One region of the Paenibacillus nuruki genome, then DNA from elsewhere that is predicted to be linked to it. Evidence: riboswitches for the same ligand, from Rfam matches in the RefSeq annotation. Region 1 holds a riboswitch; each other region holds the start of a gene.
What was found. Region 1 has a riboswitch for S-adenosylmethionine ahead of RCP16_RS03295 (2-hydroxyacid dehydrogenase). Riboswitches for the same ligand answer to the same signal wherever they lie in the genome.

Region 1 (4,638 bases):
TTGGCAGAAGATAGATAAGAACCTAAGGCTGCAATACATTGACTTTCGCCAAGCGCATCCATCTCTTGCTCCATCACGTCATATCCTTCATTAGGATAGAAAATAGATTGCAATTTCTGATAATTCAAGCCTGTAATGCCTGGATTGGTTTCGATCAAAAATTGATGAGGTGTCGTATACGCATTAATCCATGCTTGCGCTGAATCATCAGTAGTAAATGTACTTGTAATCTTAGCGATAGGTGTCGTAGTGCCTGATACGATAACAATATCTTCAGCCTCTGCTTCTGTACTATGAATAGCCAGTTGTGTATCTCCACCACCTACGATCACAGGTGTATGTATAGGTAGATTTAACTCTGCTGCTATAGCGGGTATGACTGTCCCAAGTACACTGCCTGAAGACACCAACTCTGGCAATACAGTAGGTGAGATTCCAAGTACACTACACATCTCGTCTGACCAGTTTCCTTGCTCTACATCGTATAAAAGAGTCTCACATGCTTGAGAAGGTTCATAACTTAACGATCCACTGAGCGTATATGTCACCCAATCACTAATACTTGTCAAACGATGTAACCGTTGATACTGCTCCGAACGGCGTTCACGTAACCCGACTAATTTCATCGCTGAAAATAAAGCAGATGGTGTTCTTCCTGTTCTATGATAAATAGACGATAGATCTGTATACTGTTCTTCCCACTCTCGTCCACGGTTATCAATATTCGGTAATCCTAAATACGATTCTCCTGCTTCGTCGATCAATACAATTCCTTGACGTTGACTGGTCGAAGTAATCGCTGTGATATGAATATCAGGTACTCTAGATAATGCCACCTTCGTCAACCCGGCAATCTGTTCCCACAATACTTCAGGTACAAAGTGACGTGCATCTGGATACTGTTCATCATTGTGATAGACAATATCAGCACGTTCGATCGATAATACGTTCCCATGGATATCAACAACGGCTACACGGGCATTACCTGTACCAATATCAAAGACTAGATAAGCTTGTTGTGTCATTGTTCATATCCTCCAAGATTGCTTTATTGTAGAGCACTTTCACATCGGTCTGCTGATGTTCGAACCAATCAATTAACGCGGTATTCATAATCTCTACATGATGATCTTCTACTTCATAAGTAGCACCTGCTAGATGCGGAATGGCTAATACATTCGGCAATGAAATCAATTCATAATCTTTGGGAAGTGGTGGTTCTTGATCAAATACATCAATAATCGCTCCACGAATCTGATTCTGTTGTAACCGTTCAACCAGTGCATCATGATCTACCACAATCGAACGAGCCGTATTTACAAAAATAGCGTCGCTTTTCATCGATTGTAATAATGTTTTATCGATCAATCCTTTGGTATCTTCAGTGACCGGTAAATGAATTGATATGATATCGCTGGTTGAAAACAACTCCTCTAACGATACTTTCTGATCACGTGGATCCGGGCTTGTCACATAAGGATCGTAATAACGAATATCACAAGGAAAGCTACGTAGAATACCTGCGGTACGCTGAGCTACAGCTCCAAAACCGACCATACCTACGGTTTTCCCTGCTAGTTCATTACCTTTGAATTTGAGATAAGCGGTTAAACTGCCGCTTTGCCATTGTTTGTCTTCCAACCATTGGCTGGATGGAATAATACGACGTAGAAAAGTAATCAGACTGCCTACAACCATTTCTGCTACAGCCTGTGCATTACGGGCAGGCGTATAAAAGACTGGAATACAGTGTTTGGTGGCAACAGGAACATCTACATTGGAAGGTGTTCCCCGGCAGACACCGATAAATTGTAGATTGGGCACCGATTGAATAACTTTTTCAGTCACCAGATCAAGTTCTGCAATCAGTCCATCTGCTTGTGTTTCTTGTAATAAAGAAATTAATTCGTCTTCTTGATAGGCTTGTCCATGATCTTTCCAACAACGATAGATGACTTCTCCAAAAGTATCCGCGAGTTGCTGACGACCTTGTTCGTTATAAGGGGCAGTAATTAATATTTTCATTATTGAATCTCCTTTGGTACACTTAGGTGCAGTGTTATTTAAGTGAAGCTTTAAAGTAAGAAAGTATGAACTTATAGCATGTTCTCCTTTTGATCCAAATGGAAGGATCATATGAGATATAGATATGATGAGTAAAAGGATAAAATATAAAAAACCTCTTTCCCAAATCAAGGAAAGAGGTTATCTAAATATTCACTATACTGTTGTATATTTACAAACAGCTAATGCAATAATTCATCCTGCTTTCCTATCTCCCAAGCGATTCAAGCTTGCTGGAATTGGCACGTTTTTGCCGAGGTTTCGTAGGGCCAGTCCCTCCACCTCTCTGGATAGAAAATCTAATGTATGCAGTTGTCGAAAAAACTTGCAAATCAGGATCAGACACGATAAGGTATAAAACATCTAATTTTGTCGAATTCGAAATAATTTTCTTAATTCTAATTAAACCTAGTAAAAAAGTCAACATTAAATCTAAAATTTGATTTATGATAAACACAACATGTACACATCGTATGTATAATTTAAATTGTTTGATGTATTTTGAAAGGAGCTTGGTATATGTCTACTTATATTGATCAACAAGATGGGGTATTTCCTTCTGTCTGCTCACTCGATTGTCCCGATCAATGCGGACTGCTTGTTCATAAAGAAAAGGGTAAAATCGTCAAAATTGCAGGCGACCCTAATCATCCTGTTACTAAAGGCAATATCTGCAATAAAGTTCGCAATATGGCTGAACGTATCTATGATACGAAGCGTCTGACGACTCCGCTTAAACGTGTTGGTGCTAAAGGAGAAGGATCATTTGAGCCTATTTCGTGGGAGGAAGCTATCTCTATCATTACATCGAATTGGAAACAAATGATTGCTACATCCGGTCCTGAAAGTATTCTTCCTTACAGTTTCTACGGAAATATGGGCAATCTGTCAGCAGAAGGTATGGATCGTCGCTTTTTCCATCATATGGGTGCCAGTCTACTAGAACGTACGATTTGTACAGCTGCCGGTTCAGCAGGATATAAATATACAATGGGTGGCAGTATCGGTACCGATCCTGAAGATACTGTAGATACACAGCTTTTTATTTTCTGGGGAATCAATGCAGTAAGTACTAATATGCATCAAGTCACTTTAGCTCAACAAGCTCGCAAAAAAGGCGCTAAAGTGATTGTTATCGATGTTCACAAAAATCAAACCGGTCGATCAGCGGATTGGTTTATCCCTATTTTGCCGGGGACGGATAGTGCACTTGCTCTAGGCATGATGCATATTTTATTTGCCGAACATAAAGTAGACCAAGCTTTTATGGAGCAATATACTGTAGGGCATGAACAACTTCGTGAGCATGTGAAACAATACGATCCAGCCACAGTATCTGCGATTACAGGCGTACCTGTCGATGATCTGTATCGTTTAACACGTATGTATGGAGATGCCAGCCCTTCTCTAATTCGCATCGGAAATGGATTACAACATCATGATAATGGTGGTATGAATGTACGTACCATTACGTGTCTGCCTGCGATTACAGGGCAATGGTTAGTACGTGGCGGTGGTGCAATCAAATCCAATACATTCCAGCTTAGCTTTAACGAAGAAGCATTACAGCGTCCAGACTTGCTCATCAATCGCAATACACGCTCTTTCAATATGAACCAATTGGGTCGTGTATTATTAGAAGAATCTGAACCTGTACAGTCTCTGTATGTGTATAATTCGAATCCTGCTGTTGTCACTCCTGAATCTAGTAAAGTGCGTCAAGGATTAGCGCGTGAAGATTTATTTACAGTGGTTCATGATCTCTTTTTAACCGAAACCGCTAAGTATGCAGATATCGTTTTACCAGCTACATCTGCTTTTGAAAATACAGATTTCTATGCGTCTTACTGGCATCATTATATGCAGATTCAACAACCTGTTATTGCTCGCTATGGTGAAAGTAAATCGAATACTGAAGTCTTTCGCTTACTTGCTACAGCTATGGGGTATGAAGAACAAGCATTACAAGACAGCGATGAACAGTTAATTCGTCAAGCGCTCGATCACCCTGCGAATCCTGCACTTAAGCCGATTACGTATGATTCGTTAGTCCAGCATCAATATGTCAAAGCAGATCGACAATATATTTTCCCGGATCGCTTACCTACACCTAGCGGTAAGATCGAATTGTATTCTAAAGATATGGAACGTGATGGATTACCTCCATTGCCAACCTATACACCACTTCAAGAACAAGGTACCCATCCTTATATTTTTGTGCCGGGTCCTAATCATAACTTTTTGAATTCAACATTCTCTAATAATGCCAAGCATATCGGTCTTGAAAAAACACCGAAGCTATTTATGAATACTACTGATGCACAGAATGCAGGTATCGAAGATGGAGACTGGGTCACCGTCTGGAACGAGCGTGGTTCTTGTGAATTGCTTGCTACGGTAGGTGAACATGTATTACCGGGCGTTGTCGTCAGTCAAGGACTGTGGGCAGATACAGATAACAATCAAGCGACACATCTAGTGAATGCTCTAACACCTGATCGCTTAGCCGATATGGGTGGCGGTGCGACATTCTTTTCCGGTCGAGTCGATGTGATGAAGAAGTCCAGTTAATAT
Region 2 (4,638 bases), 2.1 Mb from region 1:
TCCTGAAGATTGAGAAGCATGAATAGTTGCTCCTGGATGACTTTCTAATCCCGGATAATAGACAGCTTCAATATCATCACGCTCATTCAACCATTGTGCTAGCTTGGCTGTACTTTTTTCAGAATGATTCATTCTTGCGGCAAGTGTCTTCATGCCACGAATCAATAACCAACAATCTTGAGGGCCAAGTACTGTTCCCAGTCCATTTTGTAAATGCTTCAGTTGAACTCCAATCTCAGGTGTGCGGGCAACCGCAAGTCCTGCAAGCACATCACTGTGTCCACCTAAGAACTTGGTAGCACTATGCAGAACAATATCGACACCCATTTCAATCGGACGCTGATAATAAGGGGTCATAAAAGTATTGTCTACCATGGTCAGCAGATGATGTTCTTTCGCCCAAGCCGTTACAGCGCCGATATCTGTAATTTTCAATGTAGGGTTCGAAGGAGTCTCCATATAGACCGCTCTTGTATTCGGACGAAGTGCATGTTTCACTTGATCCAGATCGGTCATATCTACAAAGCTAATCTCAATATTCATTCGATTCAATACCGTAGTCAAAAAGCGATACGTTCCACCATATACATCTTCAGTCACAATCACATGATCACCAGCAGATAGAATCAGAAATGCAGTCGAGATCGCTGCCATTCCTGAAGCAAAAGCATATCCTTTGGCTCCTCCTTCTAGCAAAGCAATATAATCTTCCAATGCTTGACGAGTTGGATTACCTGAACGACTATAATCATGAAGTGGCGGATTAGAGATATCTTCTTGGTGGAAAGTAGACGCCTGATAGATCGGTACACTCGATGCGCCTGTTGCTTTATCAAAAGCAGCCCCAAAATGAATTAGTTTAGTATCGATTTTGCGAGAAGATGAATGATCTGAAGAATATGCCATACTCGATCACACTCCTTCTACTTCAATACGCGCAACTTCCAGTGCTTGATCTAGATCGGCGATCAGATCATCAATATGCTCAATCCCTACAGAAAAGCGTAAAAGACGATCATCAACACCTATCGCTTCGCGAATCTCCGTTGGAATATCAGCATGTGTTTGTACTGTTGGATATGTCATTAACGATTCGACTCCGCCTAAACTTTCAGCAAAAGCAATCAATTGAATACTACGCAAAATCGGTTCAATATAACGTGCATCTTTCACTTTAAACGAAAAGATACCTGTATTTCCGCTAGATTGGCGGTTCTGGACATCATAGCCCGGATGATCTGGTAATGCTGGATAAAACACTTCAGCAATTTGTGGATGATCTACTAAATGTTTAGCCATTGCTGTTGCATTGTATTCATGACGCTCCATCCGCAATGCTAATGTTTTCATTCCACGCATTAATTGATACGAATCGGTTGGGGACAACACAGCTCCGATTGAGTTGTGTAGAAAAGCCATTTCAGCAGATAACTCTTCCCCTTTGGTCATAATCAATCCTGCTAACACATCATTATGTCCACCTAGATATTTGGTAGCGCTATGAATGACAATATCTGCTCCCAGTTCAATCGGACGCTGGAAAAAAGGAGTCAACAGCGTGTTATCAACGATCGTCAGCAATTGATGACTTTTCGCCCATGTAGCAACAGCTTGAATATCAGTTACCATCATTAAAGGATTGGTTGGCGTCTCGATAAATACAGCTTTGGTATTGGGTTGAACTATTTTTTCTAATGCTTCTAGATCATTGGTATCTACATAAGAAGCAGTCACTCCAAATTTGGATAAAATACGTTCCAAAAGACGATATGTGCCGCCATACAGATCAAGCGATACGACCAGATGATCTCCCTGACCGAACAGCGCAAAGATCGTTTGCAAAGCAGCCATACCGGAACTACAGGCAAATCCTGCATCTGCTGATTCTAATGCTGCTGCGGCTTGTTCAAGTACAGCGCGAGTTGGATTGGTTGTACGAATATAATCAAAGCCTGTACTTTTACCAAGAGCGGGATGACGGAATGCGGTCGATTGATAAATAGGAAAATTAATCGCTCCGGTTGTCGGTTCATTGATAGAACCGATCTGTGCCAATCTGCTTTCAATGTTAAGAGTTCGTTCGCTTGAATGATGATCCGTCATACTATAATTCCTCCTCTGGAATAACAATCGATTGGGTTTATCACAAATTTAGATACAGTAATTACCAGCTTCAGCTTTAGCACTTTCCAAATCATAAGGTGTTTCTTGGTATACATAATAATTGAGCCAGTTGGAAAATAATAAGTTCGCATGCGCACGCCATGTGGATGGTGGTGTACGCGATGGATCATTATTTGGAAAATAATTTTTTGGTGGTGCGACATCCATTCCTTTTGCGATATCACGTTCATATTCCCATTTCAGTGACAATGGATCATATTCCGAATGCCCTGTTACAAAAATTTGACTGCCGTCTTTGGTTGCTGCTAGATATACGCCAGCTTCTTCTGATTCTGATAAGATTTCTAATTCAGGAATCTTGGCAATATCTTCATGACGTACTTCGGTATGACGAGAATGAGGCGCAAAGTATAACTCATCAAATCCTCGTAGTAATTTTACATTTTCTTTATTTAAAGTGTGTGGAAATACACCAAAACATTTTTCTTCCAAATCTACTTTGGGTACGCCGAAATGATGATAAAGACCTGCTTGTGAAGCCCAACAGATATGCATGGTTGAAGTGACGTTCTTTTTACTCCAATCAAAAATATCTTGAATCTCTTCCCAATAATTCACATCTTCAAAATCCATCGTTTCTACAGGAGCACCCGTCACGACCAGACCATCAAAGCGAAGATGTTTAACTTCTTCAAACGTTTTATAAAATAAGTTCAAATATTCAGTAGATGTATTCTTCGATGTATGCGATTGCGCATGTAACAAATAAATATCAATTTGAAGCGGACTATTTCCTAGCAAACGCAATAATTGGGTTTCGGTTGTTTCTTTCGTAGGCATTAGATTTAAAATAGCAATCCGTAATGGACGAATATCCTGTTGAAAAGCTTGACTGTCGTCCATGACGAAAATATTTTCACCTGTTAATACTTCTTTGGCGGGTAAGCTATCCGGAATCTTAATTGGCATCTTCATTCACTCCTTGGATGTGTGTATTTCTTATCATTCAGGAGAAAGCTTCATTATGCGTATATACAAAAATGACCTTTCTCCTGATACTTGAGAAAGGTCATTTGCGATATCGTCGCGTATATAATAGACGCCTCTCTCATCTGTCAGCAGATATTAAGTCTAAAATAATGCTCTCAAACTTATATCTCTGCAAGAATTAGCACCGTGCGGTCATACCGCCGGTTGCCGGGTTTCATCGGGCTAGTCCCTCCACCTGCTCTTGATAAGATTTGCTTATTCAATTTGTAATTACATTAATTCAATACTTTTCTTATACCATAATTTATACTATTCTACCGTCTGTCGTCAAGTGCTGTCAAAAATGTCTTGTTTTGAACCGATAAATAGGTTGTTGGTAACTGTATTGGTTGATTTCCAAGCAGGATTCTTATTTAAGCTTGAAAGGCTTCCATGACCACGGTATACTTAACAAGTATTTGACGTTTTTTCATAGTTTTCATAAATATATAGATAACAAAGAGGTGAATTTCAAAATGGAAGGCGACCCGAGGCCCAGTTGGCAGCAGGACGGATGGACAAATTGCAGGAAACAAACGACAACCATAGGGCACTTGAGTAACGCGCCATTATTGAAAAATCTTCTCCGTTTTTCATAAATTATAGCGAAGCTTTGTAAATAAGTGTGCGGTTGCCGCTTCTTTCCCTGCTCATTTCATAATAAAGGGGTAGAACACAATGAAAGTTCGGCACGTCAATGCTGGAGCATTCACTCCAGTAGAAAATATTACCGACACACTGATCGCACCTGAAGAAGGATTTTATTGGATCGATGCAGATTTAGAAGATTTGATTGAACTACAACCGCTCTTTATGCTCCATGATCTGGCTGTAGAAGATTGTCTAAGTGAAGAAGAACAACGCCCGAAGATCGAGATTTATGAAAGTCATTACTTTATTGTTGTGAACAGTATTCGTTTTGATAACGAAGAGATTTTTTTGCGCGCCTTGAATATTTTTCTAGGACGGCATTATATTATTACAGTCACCAAGCAGAAAATTAATGAGTTACGTGTACTCAAACCGATTCTGTGGGAAGAAGAAGTGAGTCGCGCCGATAAATTCATGTATTTATTAGTCGATCTTGTGGTTGATAATTACTTCGCAGTTGGTGATCGGATCGAAGATCAAATCGAACTGTTGGAAGAAAATATATTGATGCATACCAAAAAGTCGCATTTGAATGAAATTATTGGTCTACGTGGAGAAATTCTATGGCTCAAGCGTGTATTGGGACCACAGCGTGAAGTAATCAATACATTGAACAAAAAAGACTTACGCTTAATTGACGATCAATTGCAAAAATATTTCAGTGACGTATACGAAAATGCTGTCAAAGTCTCTGAGATGTTCGATACGTTCCGCGATCTGATGGGTAACTTACGAGAAGCTTATCAGTCCAGTATTTCGAATCGAGCGAATGAAATTATGCGTGTCTTTACAGCTATTACAACGATATTTATGCCATTGACTGTGATTACCGGT
Region 3 (4,638 bases), 520 kb from region 1:
GACAAAAAATTGAAGCTTATTTAGTTTATGATAAAGGATACAACATTGAAAAAGTTGAAGGTACATATTCATTTACATCATCCAATGCGCCTTATGGTGCTAATGTAGTTTTTAAAGATGAACCTAACACCACATATTCTTATGCTATTTTTAAAGATGGGCATATTGCTCAAGAAGGATATAGTGGAAATACTTCCAAGCATCTCATCAAGTAAAATAACATGAATAGTCTATAATTCTATCTTAGATAGAACACATTATATCTATAAAAGTTAGTTACATAGTATTGTGTAGATATTGATCATTTTTTGTCACAAAGGATGCGGTAGTAATTACTGGTGATTCGTTATAATAGATAGTGACTATAAACAATGTCACTATTATAAAATAGCGGGTGATTCTCTAAATGGCAAGAAAGTTCAGAATAACAACTACACATCTAAAATGGTTGAGCTTTATCACCTGTGTTGTTATGTTTTTAGCAACAATGGGGGGACTTGTAGTAACGAAATCAGGTTCAGGGCTCGGTTGCGGAACAGAATGGCCGCTATGTCATGGCAAATTTGTACCAGCGTATACGATTTCTTCACTTATCGAGTATTCGCATCGGGCAATTAGTGCTTTAGCGGGCTTAACAGCATTATTTTCTTTTATCGGATTTATCTTTTTTAATAAGCATCGTGAGCTTAAAGTATATGCATCATTAACATTACTATTTGTGTTAGTTCAAGCAGTAATGGGCGCATTGGCTGTTGTATTCTCACAATCTGCTCCTATTATGGCGCTCCACTTTGGATTTGCGATGATTGCTTTTGCAAGTTCGTCGATGATGGCACTTGGAGCAAGACGGATGGATCAGCAAAAAGGAGATTTACCGATTCCTGATGAACCACCGGTGAGTAAAGGGATGCGTAATCTGACGTGGTTTGCTACGATCTATACGTATATGGTAGTGTATACAGGTGCTTTTGTAACTCATACCAATTCTAGAGGTGGTTGTTCAGGAGTACTACTGTGTAACGGTTCAATCTTACCGGAATTATCCGGCGGGGTAGCTGTAGCCTTTTTCCATCGTGTAGCAGCATATAGTCTGTTAATCGTAATTGCGGTTCTAGCACACTATGCTTACCGTCGTCATCCGTATAATCCGGGTATTCGTAAGCTAGGTGTAACAGCTATCGTCTTTATCATTATGCAGATTCTAAGCGGAATGTTGAATATTGTAACGATGAAAGTACCTGAATGGTATTTCTTCTCCAGTATGTTGCATACGCTATTGATTCAGATTTTGTTCGGTGTGTTATGTTATATGAGTGTACGAGTATGGCAATTAAGTCGTGGTACACGTAGCAAAATAGGACAGAATCTATAAAAGCAACACTATTAATATGCTTCTGGATACTTTAAAATCAATACTGATTGTGTATAACGACTTTATTAAATAATAAAAGATTTCTAATTTCCTTAGGAAATGTTTATTTTTGCTTTGACAAAGCGTGTGAAGTTCAATATACTGAGAAAAGATTTTCATTTTCATTCGAATTTTTCATATTTTCTTATCGAGAGTGGTGGAGGGACTGGCCCGATGAAACCCGGCAACCGATTTTAGAAAATAGATTGCAGTGAATGTAGCAATCTATTTTCCAAAATGTCATGGTGCTAATTCCTTCAAAATGGCATGTGCAGTCAATGCAATGTGATTTTGGCAGATGAGAAGGAAGTATCTCTAATAATAGAGAACCCTTTTCTGCGAAAGGGTTCTTTTTTTGTATAAAGAAGAGAGAAGCGAATACCGACATATATTATAATGAAAATATATCCGACTTATTCGATGGTTTATATATGATTAATGTAATATCGCTTGAGGAATGAAGAGATAGAAGGAAGGAGCACCCATCTGTGATTGAGTTAAAAAATATAACTAAAACGTATGGCAAAGGTAAAAATCTAAGTCCTGCGTTAAGCGGTATCGATTTGAAGATCGAAAAAGGTGAGATTTTCGGTGTGATTGGACATTCGGGTGCAGGTAAAAGTACGTTAATCCGATGTATCAACTTACTTGAACGTCCAACTTCCGGTGAAGTATGGATCGATGGCGTTGATATGACCAAGCTTAACAAAGCACGGTTGCAAGTGAGACGACGTAAAATAGGAATGATTTTTCAGCATTTCAATCTATTATCTTCAGCAACGGTGTATGAGAATATCGCTTTTCCTTTACGCTTGGTCAAAACACCAGAACGTAAAATTAAAGAAAAAGTGAAAGAATTATTAGCTCTGGTTGGACTTGAGAATCATGCAAGTAAATATCCTGCGCAATTATCTGGCGGACAGAAACAACGTGTAGGGATTGCCCGTTCACTAGCAAGTGACCCTGATGTATTACTTTGTGATGAAGCTACCTCGGCACTTGATCCTCAGACCACCAATTCGATTCTCAAATTATTAGTTGATATCAATGAGCGGTTTAATTTAACAATCATTTTGATTACACATGAAATGCATGTGATTCAGAGCATTTGCGATAAAGTAGCTGTTATTCATCGTGGTGGAATTGTAGAACAGGGTCCTGTTACTGACGTTTTTTTGAAGCCACAGCATGAAGTGACACGTGATTTTATTTTAAATGAATCCAATAATGCTGAACTATTGAACACGTCTTGGACAGCGCCGAATGTTCCCAATTCTTTAACTGTTAAAGTTTCGTTTTTAGGTGACAAAACGTATCAATCGATTCTTTCGCAAACGGTACGTCACACAGGTGTCGATTTTGCTATTTTGCAAGGAACGATTTCAACATTAAAAAATGTACCTTATGGACAACTGATTGTTCGCTTTGAAGGAACAGAAGGAGACATTAAGCGTACACTCGATGGATTGACTGCTGAAGGTCTGGATGTGGAGGTGATCAACTGATGGGTGAATTGGATTTTTCACAAATCGATTGGAATGAATTCGGTACAGCAACGCTAGATACACTCAAAATGGTAGGTGCTTCCGGGTTATTTACTTTAATTTTAGGATTGCCTCTAGGTATATTACTATTTATTACAGGACGTTCTACGGTAGCATGGGTACGTTATTTCTATGCGGTGATTGCATTTATCGTTAATATTTTGCGCTCGGTTCCGTTTATCATTTTGATCGTAGCCATATTGCCATTAACGCAAATTCTAGTAGGTACAACAATCGGAGTACTGGGAACGATTCCTCCATTAGTCATTGCAGCTGCCCCGTTTTTTGCCAGATTGGTAGAAACAGCACTGCGCGAAGTGGATCGTGGCGTGATTGAAGCAGCCAATGCTATGGGAGCTTCTCTCTGGCAGATCGTCACACGTGTACTTGTACGCGAAGCTATGCCAGGACTACTTGCTGGATTGACAGTGACTGTCGTTGCTCTAGTATCAAATACAGCGATGGCAGGAATGATTGGTGCTGGAGGACTCGGAACACTTGCGATCAACTATGGTTATTATCGCTATGATACGGCGATTATGTTAGTGGCTGTAGTCATCATGGTCATTATTGTTCAGATTCTACAAATGCTTGGCGATCGTCTAGTGGTTCATTTCTCTAGAAGATAAATATAGATAAAGAATCGTCTATATATGGTAATTCTGCTGAATATTCAGGTAGTCAGATCGACAACAATAAGATGTTCAGCATATCAATAGCATGAATTAAAATACCAAACCAATAAAGGGGTAGAGAAGATGAAAAAATGGACTCTAATTGTACTAAGTATTATGTTGGTAGCTATTATATCGGCTTGTGGTAATAAAGCCGCTGATAACACAGCAGCTACAGGAACCACTGAAGGTGGAGCAGAGGCAGTGACATTGAAAGTCGGTGCTACAGCTGTACCTCATGCTGAAATCTTGAAGCATATTCAACCTGCACTTGCTAAAGAAGGCGTTAATTTACAAGTTGTTGAATTTACAGATTATATCCAACCTAACGTTCAATTGAACGGTAAACAACTAGATGCTAACTATTTTCAAACATTGCCTTACCTTGAAGAACAAAATAAATCACGTGGTATGACACTTAAAGCAGTACAACCTGTACACATCGAACCTTTTGGTGCCTATTCTACAAAGTATAAATCTATCGATGAATTGCCAGATGGCGCAAATATCGCTATTCCTAACGAAGTATCCAATGGAGCACGTGCTTTGATTTTGCTTGCGAACAACGGATTGATTGAATTGAAAGACAAAACAAACATCACTTCTTCTGTCAAAGATATCACATCGAATCCAAAAAACTTTAAATTCACACCGATGGATGCAGCTTTTATCACTCGACAATTGGGTCAAGTGGACTTGGGTATGATCAACATGAACTATGTATTAGAAGCTAAAATCGATCCTAAAACAGCATTGTTGACAGAAACAAGTAGCGCACCTTATGCTAACTACTTGGTAACTCGTGAAGATAACCAAAACGATGCGGCTATCGAAAAATTGAAAAAAGCTTTAACATCTGATGATACAAAAAAATTCATTGAAGATACGTACAACGGTGCTGTTATTCCAGCATTTTAAGTCCATATCCTCACTGAAAGTATACAGAAAGAGCTTAACTTCACTCCAGAAGTTAGGCTCTTTTTTGTATTTTTAGAAATGTATATTTATT

Region 2: linked by a shared signal. The riboswitch ahead of metA (homoserine O-acetyltransferase MetA) and the one ahead of RCP16_RS03295 (2-hydroxyacid dehydrogenase) in region 1 are both predicted to bind S-adenosylmethionine.
Region 3: linked by a shared signal. The riboswitch ahead of RCP16_RS01055 (methionine ABC transporter ATP-binding protein) and the one ahead of RCP16_RS03295 (2-hydroxyacid dehydrogenase) in region 1 are both predicted to bind S-adenosylmethionine.

What each region holds. Positions count from the first base shown of each region.
Region 1 covers NZ_OY725677.1:721,392-726,029, reverse strand. The annotation lists gene RCP16_RS03300 (FGGY-family carbohydrate kinase) at 1-1,025, opposite strand, end outside; gene RCP16_RS03295 (2-hydroxyacid dehydrogenase) at 997-2,025, opposite strand; SAM riboswitch class I at 2,270-2,361, opposite strand; gene RCP16_RS03290 (molybdopterin oxidoreductase family protein) at 2,584-4,635, shown strand.
Region 2 covers NZ_OY725677.1:2,789,397-2,794,034, forward strand. The annotation lists gene RCP16_RS12440 (aminotransferase class I/II-fold pyridoxal phosphate-dependent enzyme) at 1-906, opposite strand, end outside; gene RCP16_RS12445 (aminotransferase class I/II-fold pyridoxal phosphate-dependent enzyme) at 913-2,103, opposite strand; gene metA (homoserine O-acetyltransferase MetA) at 2,152-3,093, opposite strand; SAM riboswitch class I at 3,230-3,365, opposite strand; gene corA (magnesium/cobalt transporter CorA) at 3,832-4,638, shown strand, end outside.
Region 3 covers NZ_OY725677.1:198,360-202,997, forward strand. The annotation lists gene RCP16_RS01045 (DUF3139 domain-containing protein) at 1-215, shown strand, start outside; gene RCP16_RS01050 (COX15/CtaA family protein) at 407-1,372, shown strand; SAM riboswitch class I at 1,554-1,716, shown strand; gene RCP16_RS01055 (methionine ABC transporter ATP-binding protein) at 1,900-2,916, shown strand; gene RCP16_RS01060 (methionine ABC transporter permease) at 2,916-3,584, shown strand; gene RCP16_RS01065 (MetQ/NlpA family ABC transporter substrate-binding protein) at 3,714-4,547, shown strand.